DNA from 2 places in the Caballeronia sp. LZ043 genome. Region 1 is predicted to be linked to the other one. Evidence: riboswitches for the same ligand, from Rfam matches in the RefSeq annotation. Region 1 holds a riboswitch; the other holds the start of a gene.
The links. A riboswitch is a leader RNA that binds a small molecule or an ion and turns the genes downstream of it on or off. The one in region 1 is predicted to bind cobalamin.
Positions count from the first base shown of each region.

Region 2: linked by a shared signal. The riboswitch ahead of QCE64_RS31810 (CbtB-domain containing protein) and the one ahead of QCE64_RS03070 (TonB-dependent receptor domain-containing protein) in region 1 are both predicted to bind cobalamin.

Region 1 is NZ_JARUXT010000001.1:663,985-671,495, forward strand. It holds gene ilvD (dihydroxy-acid dehydratase) at 1-354, opposite strand, end outside; gene QCE64_RS03035 (LysR family transcriptional regulator) at 463-1,422, shown strand; gene lgt (prolipoprotein diacylglyceryl transferase) at 1,481-2,383, shown strand; gene QCE64_RS03045 (SIMPL domain-containing protein) at 2,418-3,146, opposite strand; gene QCE64_RS03050 (EVE domain-containing protein) at 3,236-3,694, opposite strand; RNA gene ssrS (6S RNA) at 3,791-3,972, opposite strand; gene QCE64_RS03060 (cell division protein ZapA) at 4,101-4,415, opposite strand; gene QCE64_RS03065 (ATPase) at 4,412-4,798, opposite strand; cobalamin riboswitch at 5,083-5,417, shown strand; gene QCE64_RS03070 (TonB-dependent receptor domain-containing protein) at 5,528-7,414, shown strand; gene QCE64_RS03075 (FecCD family ABC transporter permease) at 7,411-7,511, shown strand, end outside.
Region 2 is NZ_JARUXT010000004.1:933,043-938,457, forward strand. It holds gene QCE64_RS31795 (cobyrinate a,c-diamide synthase) at 1-704, shown strand, start outside; gene QCE64_RS31800 (DUF1289 domain-containing protein) at 701-937, shown strand; gene QCE64_RS31805 (CbtA family protein) at 1,003-1,800, opposite strand; gene QCE64_RS31810 (CbtB-domain containing protein) at 1,810-2,043, opposite strand; cobalamin riboswitch at 2,072-2,198, opposite strand; gene QCE64_RS31815 (histidine phosphatase family protein) at 2,247-2,804, shown strand; gene QCE64_RS31820 (DUF1428 domain-containing protein) at 2,885-3,256, shown strand; gene QCE64_RS31825 (antibiotic biosynthesis monooxygenase) at 3,304-3,618, shown strand; gene QCE64_RS31830 (hypothetical protein) at 3,731-4,051, opposite strand; gene lhpI (bifunctional Delta(1)-pyrroline-2-carboxylate/Delta(1)-piperideine-2-carboxylate reductase) at 4,144-5,094, opposite strand; gene ppk2 (polyphosphate kinase 2) at 5,382-5,415, shown strand, end outside.

The sequences.
Region 1 (7,511 bases):
CACGACGCCGTCCATCCACTGTCCCTGCACGGCGGTCTCGACGCAGTCGGCGATCACCTCGCGCGACACCAGCGAGTACTTCATGCCTTCGGTGCCCATCGACATGCCGTCCGAAATGGTCGGCGTGCCGAAAATCTGCGGATTGGCGTCGGCCTTGCGGATCGCCTCGATGGCCGCGTCGGCCAGCGGTTGCAGGCCGGCATTGCACGGTGTGATGGTGGAATGCCCGTTGGCGACGCCGATCATCGGCTTGTCGAAGTCGGCTTCCTGATAGCCGAGGGCGTAATACATCGAACGGTTGGGCGAGCGCGCGACGCCCTGGGTGATGTTCTTCGAGCGGCGATTGAAGGCCATGGTGTGCTCCTGAGGGGGACTTTTTGGTCTAGTCCGGCAAGCATGCGACTCGCGCGATGTATCTGTCCAATATATTATTCACGGCTGATAAGGTCGCAAAACATATCAATGGACCCGCGCACCCCGTCTTTCGACTTGCGCCTCTTGCGCTACTTCGTCACGGTCGCCGAGGAGATGCACTTCGGCCGCGCCGCCGCGCGCTTGGCCATGACCCAGCCGCCGCTCTCGCAGGCGATCCGCGGGCTGGAGGAGGCGCTTGGCGTCGCCTTGTTCGTGCGGACGAAACGGAGCGTGGAACTGACGCCGGTCGGCAAGGATCTGCTGCCCGAGGTGCGGCGCCTGCTCGCGTCGGCGGATGCGCTGCGCCCGCTGGCGCAGTCGCTGGCGCGCGGCGAGGCGGGCGTGCTGTCGCTCGCGTTCGTCTCCACGGCCGACTACGGCTTGCTGCCCGCGCTGCTGCACGCGTTCGGCGCGCGCCATCCGGGCGTCCGGCTGCAACTCACCGAAGCCACCAGCGACGTGCAGATCGAGGAACTGGTCGCCGGCCGCATCGACGCCGGACTCGTCATTCCGCCGCTGCCGGCGCGCCATGCGGGCGCGCTGTCGTATCTGCCGGTGGCGCGCGAGCCGCTGGTCGTCGCGATGCCCGCCGCGACCGCGCGCGAACTCGGGCAGGGCGAGCTGGAGTGGGCGGACACGCGCGTCGAGCTGGGCGCGCTGGCCGCCGCGCCGCTCATCGTGTTTCCGCGGCGGCTTGCGCCCGGCCTGTACGACAGCATCATGGGCTGCTACGGCGCTGCCGGCCTGACGCCGCGCATCGGCCAGGAGGCCATTCAGATGCAGACCATCGTGAGCCTGGTCTCGGCGGGCATGGGGGTCGCGCTCGTGCCGCGTTCGCTGCGGCATCTGCGGCGCACGGGCGTCGTGTACCGGCCGTTGCGCGCGCCGGAGGACCCGGCGATGCTCGTCGAAACCGGGCTCGTGTGGCGCGCGGCAGAAGTGAGCCCGGTGCTGGCCGGCTTCATCGACATCGTCCGTTCGCGGGCGCAGGGCGCCGGTTCTGTATGATGCGGCCTTGAGGTTCGCTCGAGGCCCCCTCGAAGTCCGTCAGCTCTTTGACATCAGCATGCTCATACATCCCAATTTCGATCCCGTCGCCATCCATCTCGGACCGCTCGCCGTACGCTGGTATGGCCTCATGTATCTCGTGGCCTTCGTGTCGGCCATTGTCATCGGGCGGCTGCGTCTGCGCCTGCCCTATGTGTCGCGCCAGGGCTGGACCGCGAAAGACATCGACGACATGCTGTTCTACGGCGTGCTCGGAACGATTCTCGGCGGCCGCATCGGTTATGTGATTTTCTACAAGGCGAGTTACTACGCCGCGCATCCGCTCGACATCTTCAAGGTGTGGGAAGGCGGCATGTCGTTCCACGGCGGCTTCCTCGGCGTGACGCTCGCCATGGTGCTGTTCGCGTGGCAGCGCAAGCGCACCTGGCTGCAAGTGACCGATTTCGTCGCGCCGATGGTGCCGCTCGGACTCGCGGCGGGGCGTCTCGGCAACTTCATCAACGGTGAACTGTGGGGCCGCGTGACGGACCCGAACGCGCCGTGGGCGATGCTGTTCCAGAACTCGACCAACGACGACGCCGTGTGGCTCTCGAAGAATCCGCAACTGGACGCGCAATACCATCTCACCGAGATTTTCCAGCGCTATCACATGCTGCCGCGTCATCCGTCGCAACTGTACGAGATCGCGCTGGAAGGGCTGGTGCTGTTCATCCTGATCTGGACGTTCTCGCGCAAGCAGCGGCCTGTCGGCGCCGTGTCCGCGCTGTTTCTGATCGGCTATGGACTGGCGCGCTTCACGGTGGAATTCGCGCGCGAGCCGGACGACTATCTCGGCTTGCTCGCATTCAATCTCTCGATGGGCCAGTGGCTCTCGCTGCCGATGATCATCGCCGGCGTGCTGATGATGGTGTGGGCGTACAAGCGCAATCTGCGCCTTCCGCCCGAATCCGCGCAGGCCTGACTGAGATGCGGGGCGCGAGCGCCCCGCGTACCGCTTACCGCCCCATCTGCACGGAGCCGTTCACATCGACGGTCACGGTCGTCGTGCCGGCTTCCATCGCGATGGGCGCGGCCATCTTGGCATCGGCGCTCATCGCGCGTGACTGCATCATCATGACCGGGCGTGGCTGAACGCCGCTGTGTCCGATGTTCACTTCCCTGATCGAGAAGTTGCTGTAGCCGAACGACTGCGCGGCGGTTTGCGCCTGCTTGCGGAACGAGTCGATGGCCTGCGTCACGAGTTTCTGCTCGGCCGCGCGCTGTGCTTCCGGCGACAGCGAGAAGGCCACGCTGCCCACTTGCATCGACGCACTCATCCGGCCGGCGAGCTTCGAGGCCGCCGCGAAGTCATGCGATTCGAGCACGACTTCCGTGCGGCCGCGCCAGGCGGAAATCTTGCCGTCGCGATCGGTGGACGGATACACGGTGAACGAACCGCTCCTGGCCGTCACGCCGTCGACGCCCCGTGCCTCGCGCAAGGCCGACTCGGCGCGCTGATTGAGCGTGTTGGTGAGGGAGGAGGGATCGGCGGCTTCCTGTTCGTAGAACAGCGTGATGGTCACGACATCCTGCGCCACCTGCGCGCTCGATTGCGCCGACAGTGACAGCACGCCCGCGGGCTGCTGATTGATCACCGTCTGCGCGGCGGCGGATTGAGAGAAGGTGAACGCGGCGCCGGACATCGCGAGCAGGGCGAGGGCGGCGGCAGTTTTCTTGTAGGTCATCGAAGGCTCCAGACGCAAAGGCAATCACGTATTGCGTCGCATGATGTGCGACGGCCTTTAGGCGGCACCCGTGCGTCGTAAGTTCCTTGTTAGACGAGACGCTCGGTAATGAAGCGCCATTGCGCATCGGTGACGGGCGTGATCGAAAGACGATTGCCGCGTGCGAGTACCTGCATGTCCGCGAGTTCAGCATGCTCGCGCAACGTGGCGAGCGGAATCAGCGGCGTCTTCTTGACGAACTTCACGTCGACCAGCATCCAGCGCGGCGTTTCCTGCGTGGACTTCGGATCGTAGTAGTGGCTGTTGGAATCGAACTGCGTGGGGTCCGGATAGGCAGTAGAGCAGACCTTCGCGATACCCGCGATGCCCGGCTCCGGACAGCTCGAATGATAGAACAGCACGCCGTCGCCGACCTGCATCTGGTCGCGCATGAAGTTGCGCGCCTGATAGTTGCGCACGCCCGTCCACGGCAGGGTTTTCTTCGGCGCGTGCGCCAGGTGATCGATGCTCGCTTCGTCCGGTTCGGACTTCATCAGCCAGTAGCGCATGGTTGTTCGTTATGCGTGATCGACGATGGGAATGAGGAATGCAAAAGCACTGCTGCAAATGAAAACGGCATCGGGAAAACCGATGCCGTTTGAGATGAGGTCCCCGCCATAGCCGCTAGGCCGGCATCCTGAACCTGGGTTCAAGATTGGTCGCGGTAAGCAACACTTCGGGTACATCGGACTAGCGACGCGCGCGCCCATGTTGCAAGGTTCCGCAACCGTGCCAATGTAGCATTGGTTCAAGGAATATATGACCTTGGCGTACCAGGCAGGGAAACGTCACTCTACACCAATCGTTTGCCTTCTGCAGCCCCGGTGCGGTTTCTTTTTTCGATCGACGTGGCGCGCTGATTGTGCCTTTGCTAAGCCTTCACAAACACGGCTTGATCAACCGCATCGACGCGCTTTATTGCACTTCGTATTGTGCAATGACGGCGCCGAGCTGCTCGTTCATCGAGTGCATCGTGCGACGGATTTCCTCGGCGGGGAAGGCTTCGCCGTGACGCACGCTGTCCTGCAGCTTGAGCAATTCCGACGCCAGCGACAACGCCGCCATCACCGCGATGCGATCCGTGCCGCGCACGTTGCTCGCGTTGCGCACCTTGTTCATCTCGGCATCGACGCGTGCGACGGCTTCGCGCAACGCACCTTCCGTCTCAGGCGAGCAGGCGAGGCGATAGGGCTGCCCGAGAATGGAGACTTCGATTTGCGTGGTCGTCATGCCTTCTCTCCTTGATGATGCTCGCCGTGCAATTCCGCTTCGGACGCATGGGCATGTTCATGCGCTTCCGGCGAATCGGCTTCGAGGAGATCGAGTTGATTGTCGGCTTCGCCGTGCTGCGCGGACTTTGCTCGCGGCAGCTTTTCGAGGATCGCGTTGAGGCGGACCTGCGCGTCGTCGATCTTGGCGGAGAGGGAATCGCGTTCGGACTGCAGCGTGTCGCGTTCTTCGCGGACTTGCGCGAGGTCGGCCTGGAGATTGGCGTACTCGGTGCGCAGTTGCTCGAGTTGTTCTTGCAGCGCGGCACGCGCCTGATTGTGGCGCTCGCTGATCTGGATCAGCCGGCCGATGTTTCCTGACAGTGATTCGAGTTCGTTGAGCATGTGCTGCGTCCTCTAAAGACCTCGCATTTTAGCGCGGTTCAACGGAGCTACCGATAATTGTCTCGTTTCGAGACGTAACAGCACGCGATCTTGCGCGCAAACCCCGGGTTCTCGCGCATCTCGCGATGCATTCGTGTGCAGAAAACACGAGCGTTGATTTGCTCGTGCATGCAGTCAGGCTGATTCTCGCTCGCTGAGTTCGTTTGTTCTTTGCATCTTCACGCGCCGCCTGCTGTCCTTCGCGCCAGGGTTCGCCGTTTCTTGACGGTCCCGACCCGCGCTCCTACACTTGCCGCACTTCTGGTGCTCGCATGCGCGGCTCTCGCGCATGCAGTCAAACGGGAAACAGGGAGCGAAGTCCTCGAAGCAGCCGAACAAGTGAACGGCGGCCAGACAGGACGGAGCCAACCTGTGCTGCCCCCGCAACGGTAAGCGACCGCAACGCAAGTTGCAAGTCGTCTCATACGCGTTTTTGCAGTGCGGGCGCATGGATCCATCCATACGCCGGGCCGCTCGTCGGCCTCTGCAAGAAACGTGTCGACGCCACTGCGCATGATGCGCGGGAAGGCGGGACGATGCGTCGCCAGCCCGGATACCGGCCAGAGTGCCACGCGCCTGCCGCCGGTCATCGCACGATCACTGCATGATCCCGAACGGCATGGCGCGTTCGTCGCGCATCGAACCTCGCGGGGAGCGGGGCCGCGCTCATCCTCCACGGGAACACTCGTCATGCAATCGCCATGGGCCTCCGTCCGGGACGGCCTCTCCAGTCGCGGCCTCGCCGCTGCCACTTTTCTCCTGCCGCTCGCCGGCGTCGCGCAAGCCGCGACGACCACCGCCACGGATGACGCTTCGCAAACGCTTGCGCCTGTCGTTATTACTGCCACGCGTGCAGCGCAGCCGCTCGCCGATTCCATTCCGCAGACCTCGTTGTTCGATGCACAGGACATTGCCGACAGCAACGCCGACGACGCACTCGGCCTCATCGCGCTCGCGCCCGGCGTGCAGGTCACGCGCAACGGCGGACCGGGCGCGAACTCGGGACTCTTCATTCGCGGTGCATCGTCGTCGCAGTCGCTCGTGCTGATCGACGGCGTCCGGGTCGAATCGGCATCGCTCGGCGCGGCGCAACTGTCGCAAGTGATGCTCGACCAGATCGGCCGCGTCGAGGTGGTGAATGGCAATGTCTCGGCGCTGTATGGTTCCAGCGCGATCGGCGGGGTCGTGCAGATCTTCACGAAGGAGGGCGAGCCGCATCCGCCGCGCTTCAGCTTCGAAACCGAGCTCGGCAGCTATCACACGCAGCGCCAGTCCGCCGGCGTGAACGGCGCGCTGGACCAGGACGGGCGCACCACCTTCAGCCTGAACGTGTCGCGCGAAAAGACCGACGGCTTTTCGTCGATCGATCCGAACCTCGCGCCCGGCGCGAATCCCAACGCGAACGGCTATTTGAACGAGAGCGTCGCTGCGACCTTGCGCCACAGGTTCAACGAGCAATGGGATGCGGGCGTGCGCTTCCTGCAGTCGAACGGCATCAACAGCTTCGACGATGCCTACGGCCAGCCGACCGATCTCAACGAATCGCACAACCGCGTGCGTTCGGCGTCGGTGTTCGCCAACGGCAAACTCACCGGCAACTGGACCACGCACTTCACGATCGCGCAGGGCCAGGACCGCGCGAACATCGAGCAGAACGGCGTCTATACGAGCCGCTTCAATTCCGAGAACCGCCAGTACACGTGGCAGAACGACATCCGCATCAGCGACGCGCACACGTTCCTCTTCGGCTACGAGCACCTCGACCAGACGCTCGATTCCGATCAGTTCAGCGCCCCCGACCGCCACGTGAACTCGGTGTTCGCGGGCTATGTCGGCCATCTGGGCGCGAGCGAATTCCAGGCGAACCTGCGTCACGACCAGTATTCCGATTTCGGCGGCGCGAACAGCTACTATCTCGGCTACGCGTACAACATCGACGCGCACTGGAAGGCGAGCGCGAGCTATGCGGCCTCGTTCCGCGCGCCGAGCTTCGACGATCTCTACTATCCGTTCAGCGGCAATCCGTCGATTCAACCGGAGCGCAGCCATTCGGTCGAAGCGGCGTTGCAGTATGCGTCGAGCGGACTCGGGGTATTGCGCGTCACGCTGTTCCAGACGCGCTACTCGAACCTGATCGACTACGTGTCCGACGGCGGCTTCTACTACACCGCGCAGAATGTCGGGCGGGCGAAGGTGCAGGGCATCGAGGGATCGTGGGCGGGGCATGTCGGCAGAACGGATGTGCGCGCGGGCGTCACGTTCCAGAATCCCGTCGATGAAACGAATCACCAGGACCTGACGCGACGCGCGCGGCATTTCGCGACGCTGAGCGCGCATCGCACGATCGGGCGCTGGCGCGTAGGCGGCGAGTGGCTCGTGAGCGGCCAGCGCAGCGATTACGATTCGACGCTGGCGGGCTACGGCATCGTGAACCTGTCGGCGCGCTATGACATCTCGAAGTCGTGGACCGTCACGGCGCGCGTCGACAATCTCTTCGACAAGGACTATGAGCTTGCGTATGCCTACAACACGCCGCGACGCGGCGTTTATCTCACGCTGGGCTGGCATCCGTCGTGAGCCGCGCGCCTGAGCGGTTGCGCGGCATGAACGGCGCGCGCGCCGCCGCGATCTGGGCCTGTCTCGCCGCCGCGGCGTGCGCGGTGCTGATCGCCTC
Region 2 (5,415 bases), on a different contig from region 1:
TCGACCGCGCCGCCGACGCCATCGCACAGACCTCGCTGTGCGACCTGCCGCCGCCCGTGCAGTTCGACGACGCGACCCTGCCCGAGCCGCCGCGCCTTCTCGAAGGCGTGCGCATCGCCGTCGCGCACGACGCCGCGTTCTCGTTCATCTATCCGGCGAATCTGGATCTGCTGACCGCGATGGGCGCGCGCATCGAGCGCTTCTCTCCGCTCGCCGACGAACCCGTGCCCGCCGCTGCCGATGCGCTCTACCTTCCCGGCGGCTATCCGGAACTGCACGCGGCCACGCTGGCCGGCAACCGGCGCACGCGTGCATCGATCGATGCGCATGTCGAACAAGCGAAGCCGGTCGTCGCGGAATGCGGCGGCATGCTGTATCTCGTCGAGTCGCTCACGGTCCTCGACGGCGCGCAGCACGCAATGCTCGGCATCCTGCCCGGCGCGGCCTTCATGCAGCGCAAGCTGTCGCGCCTCGCGATGCAGCGCATCGACACCGCGCACGGCGCGATGACGGGCCACACGTTCCACTACTCGACGCTCGACACCCCGCTGCAACCCGTGCTCAAGGCCGCACACGCGACCACGGGCGCCGAGGGTGAAGCCCTCTATCGGCATGGACCGGTGACGGCCACCTACATGCACGCTTACTGGCCGTCGAACCCGGCCGCAACTGCCGCGCTGTTTCGCGGCGCCTCGCTCTCATGACGCAAGACACTCAAGCACCGCTGGACCTGGCCTTCACCATCGAGCGCGCCATGACGCAGGAACCGGTCGGCTCGCCCTGTACGAACGTCTGCAAGCTCGACGCCGATACCGGCCTGTGCCTCGGCTGTTTCAGAAGCCGCCAGGAGATCAAGACCTTCCGTTCGCTCGATGATGACGCGAAGCGCGCGCTCTTCGATGAACTGCTGGCCCGCCGCGCGGCACAACGTCGTTAAGCAAAAAAGCCCGCGCTCCTCACGGAACGCGGGCTTCGTCATGTCAGTACAGGCGATTTGACGATTCAGGCCGCAGCCATTCTCCGCACTGGCGGCCGTTCGAGTTCACGCGCGGCCAGCGCACCGAACAAAAGCCCGAGCGTCGTCCAGATCAGCGCTTGAATACCGATGGCGGTCACGCGGAAGTTCCACAGCAAGGACGCCGAGAAGCCTTCGGGCACTTCATCGACGTGCGGCAGCGCGACCTGCGCAATCACGATCACGACCACGTAAGCGAGCGCGGCGACGAGCGTTGCGTTCCACGCGCCTTGCCGTGCCGTCAGACGCCGCTGCCAGCGCACGGCCCACACCATGGCCGCAATCGAAATCGCCACCATGGTGAAGAACAGCGCGGTGCGCGGTCCGATCGTCGCGGCATTGCCCACGGCAGGCGGATTGGGCGGGTACTTGAGGAACGGCACGATGGCCACGCTCACGAAGCCGAACAAGGCCAGCAGCGCCGACGTGCCCCGCGCGTGCAACGCGCCGAGCCGGCCATACGCAAACGCGAAGACGAGCGAGAAGATCCCGCCCAGCGCGGTGCCGAACACGACGACGCCCGTCAACAAGCCGAGGCCCGCCTGGGTGCCGCGTGAGACGAGTTCTTCATCGCCGTGATCGTGGCTCTGGTCCGCGTTCGCGGAGGCATTGGCGGCTTCATGACCGTGCTCGTGTGCGGGCGCGGCCTCCGCATGCTCATGCTGCTCTTCGAAGGCGATGGCCTGCGCCACCGAAGGTTCGCCGAAGCCACGCGCGAAGCCGAAGCCGATGAGGCCCGCGACCAGTCCCGCGAGCATGCCGCGTATCAGCAGGGTGCGAATCATGCTGCGCCCTCAGTGGCAGGGAAAGCCGAGCAGATGCCGGCCGTCGTGAACGAATTCGTGGATGTACATGCCCGAGAAGATCGACGTCGCGCCTTGTTCGGCGCCGACGAAATAAATCGCGATCAGCAGGATCAGGCCGATGAACACGGCCCAGGGCAGGACTTCGCGCACCGGCAGCGGCACGGGTGCGTCGAAGGAAGGGGAAACCGGTGCGGCAAAGCCCGGCGCGTTGGAAGCATTCATGGTGTTTCTCCAGGGATAGGCGCGTCCCGATTGACGAAGAGCATGCAGCGGGGTCTGACTCGCGGCGCGCCTCATGGCGCTGACGGACCGCTTACAGTGGCGCGACCGTGCCGGGTTTGCACCGGCTTCCTCGCACTGCAGGCTTGCCATTCTATGACGATTGCCCGCAAAGTAAAACGATAACCTCAGAACCGCCGATTGCCTTGGAACTCGTTCTCCTCTGCCACCCCGCCACGCGCGCGATGAAAACCGGCCGCTTTCCTGTCGGCGACGAACCCGCCGATGACACCCCGCACGCGCCCTTGCCCGCCGATGACACCGCGCGCGTGATCTCCAGCCCGGCCCGCGCGGCGCGCGAGATGGCGGCGTGCATCGCGCCTGATGTCGACATCGATGCCGCCTTCGACGACATCGACTATGGCAGTTGGCGCGGACGTTCCATCCGCGAACTCGCCGATGGCGAAGCCGCGCAACTCAGGGCATGGCTAACCGATCCGCGGGCGCGTCCGCACGGTGGCGAAAGCATCGGGATGCTGGCTGTGCGCGTGGTCGAAGGTCTCGACCGGATCGAACGCGAGATGCGCGGCGAGCGCTGTATCGTGGTGACGCATGGCATCGTCGTAAAGGTGGCCGTCGCGCATGCGCAGCGCAAGCCGCTGACCTCCGTCTATGCGATGAACTTCGCGCCGTGCTCCATCACCGTCCTGACCCGCAGTCGAAGCGCACAGGACTGGACGGTGAGCCTGCCCCCGCCGGCCTGAACTTCAGCGCGTGCAGGACGCTCCAAGCATGCAGCGCAGCGATTGCGCGAGCCCGCTATCAAACCGCTCAGGAGATACACATGGCGCATTACGTGGATGGATTCGTCGTACCCGTGCCGTCCGACAAGATCGAAGCCTACCGGGCCATGGCCGAAGCGGCCGGCAAGATCTGGATGGAGCACGGCGCGCTGCAGTTCGTGGAAGCTGTCGCTGATGACGTGAAGCCCGGCAAGCTCACCTCCTTCCCGCAGAGCGTGCAGATGAAGGAAGGCGAGACCGTGGTGTTCTCGTATATCGTCTATGCGTCGCGCGAGGAACGCGACCGCGTCAATGCGAAGGTGATGGAAGACCCGCGCCTCAAGGCCATGATGGAAACCGGCGAGCCGCCCTTCGATGCGCAACGGATGTTTTTCGGCGGGTTCAATGCCATCGTCGAACTTGGACGCGACTAGTATTTTTTGTTGTCTGACCGCGCTTGCCACAAAGGAACTGCATCGACATGTATATCGCCATGAACCGCTTCAAGATCGTACCCGGCGCCGAAGCCGATTTCGAACGCCTCTGGACCAGCCGCGACACCTATCTCAAGGACGTGCCGGGCTTCGTGGAGTTTCATCTGCTGAAGGGACCCACGAAGGACGACCATGTGCTCTATTCGAGCCACACCATCTGGGCAAACCGAGAGTCCTTCGACGACTGGACGCGTTCCGACGCGTTCCGCGCCGCGCACCGCAATGCGGGCGGGGAAACGCGCCAGCTTTACCTCGGACATCCGGAGTTCGAAGGCTTCGAAGTGATCCAGACGGTCAAGTGAGGTCCGGCGAACGACCGGTCCATTCAGCCGTCCGTTCGCGCCCGGAGCACGCGCGTTTTACACACGTATGAAAAAACGCGCTTCGCCGACAGGCGCTTGTCAGAACTTCCTGTCAGGCCTTCGCGCCGCGCGCCATACGCTGGAGTGTCGACGAATCGATGGCCGCGGCGCAGATGCGCACCGCCTCCTTCAGCGTGCGCGGGCGGCCCGCGCCGAACTGCGATTCGAGCATGGCCACGGCGCGCAGACGCTCGTCGTTGCCGAGCTTTTCGCCGGTCGCCAGTTCCAGTACCGAGATGAAGTAAGCCGCGGGCGGCGCGGCATTGGGCGTGGGGCGCGGCGGGCGGCTTGCGCTTGCCGCGCCGCCGCTTTCATGGCCGTCCTCGTGGGCGGGGATCCAGGGGTGCCACTTGCTGTCGTATCGACTCTTCATGAGTGTGTTCGCTGGCTGAATTGCAGGGACACGCCGTTGCGCGCCTCGTCATCAAGCCAAATGACAGCAAGGACCGTTCCAAGCAGCTTCAATTAGCCCCCGCCCGGGCTTTCCTCCGACAAAATCACCCGCGCGACGCGGCATGCCGCCAGGTCCCAGGCCGCGCAGCCAACCGACTTGAACATGACGGGCCGGGGGGCGGCGTCCGCCGAAACCGGAGCCGCCAGCGCCTCGGCAAGCGCCCGCACCGCGCCCCACTCGACGCCTGCCAGGATGAAATCGCCGGCTTCGTGGCGGGCGCCGGCCAGATCGTCCACGTAAAGCGCGCTGCCATGCACAATGTCAGCAGCGATCTCGGCGGCATCGGCGGTGAAGGCGCCCACGCCGATCACCAACCGTCCGGCGCGCGGAGGCGCCGTGTACACCGGCGTCTTGCTGGTGGTCGCGGCGATCACCACATCGACCGATGCGGGGATCTCCGCCGCCTCGAGCGGCGCGAGGTGGCGGCCGGGCGCCGCATGCGCGTCGCAGAACGCGCGCGCACGCTCCGCCCGCGAACCCTGCACGAGAATGCGTGCCTCCGGATACACGGCCGCCAGCGCCTCGACGTGAAACGCCGACTGCCTGCCCGTGCCGATTACCAGCACCTCGCGCGGCGCGGCGCCGTGCAGCGCGCGGATCGCCAGCATCGAAACCGCAGCCGTGCGCCGCCCGGTCACCGTCGGGCCGTCCAGCATGAATTGCGGCACGCCGGTGGCGGCATCGTAGGCGGTGACCTGACCGTGAATCGTCGGCAGGCCGAGCGCGCCGTTGCCCGCGCACACGTTGACGAGCTTGTGCATCGCGAGATCGGCGGCGCTCGCGGGCATCGACAGCATCACGCCGCCCTCGATCGGCACGACCATGCGCTCCGGACTCACGATGCGCCCCGCCGCGTAGTCGAGCATCGTCGCGGCGAGTGTGTCCACGAGACGGTTGTACGGCACGAGACGGGCGGTCTGCACGTCGTCGAAACTCTGGAGGGCGCGTGGCGTTGGGGTCATCGTGTTCTCGTCTGGCTGGAAGAAAGTGGACATGCCATCGGCATGCCATTGAAGCGCGGAATTATTCTAACGGCGCGCACAACGACGGCGCGACCGCGTCATAAAGCCACTTAACCGGCGCGGCGCGCGCCTGTCACAATGATTTCCCTGTTCGACGAGTCAGGCGGGAGCGCCGTTGTCACATGCCTGCCACTGGCGACGGTCATACTCGGCGGACCCGCGTCTTCGTCTCGCGCCGCCTGGCGCAATGCACCACGACAGCCCAGCACACAATCACGGAGCCCACCATGAGCATCGACACGACGGACAAGCAGCGCCGTT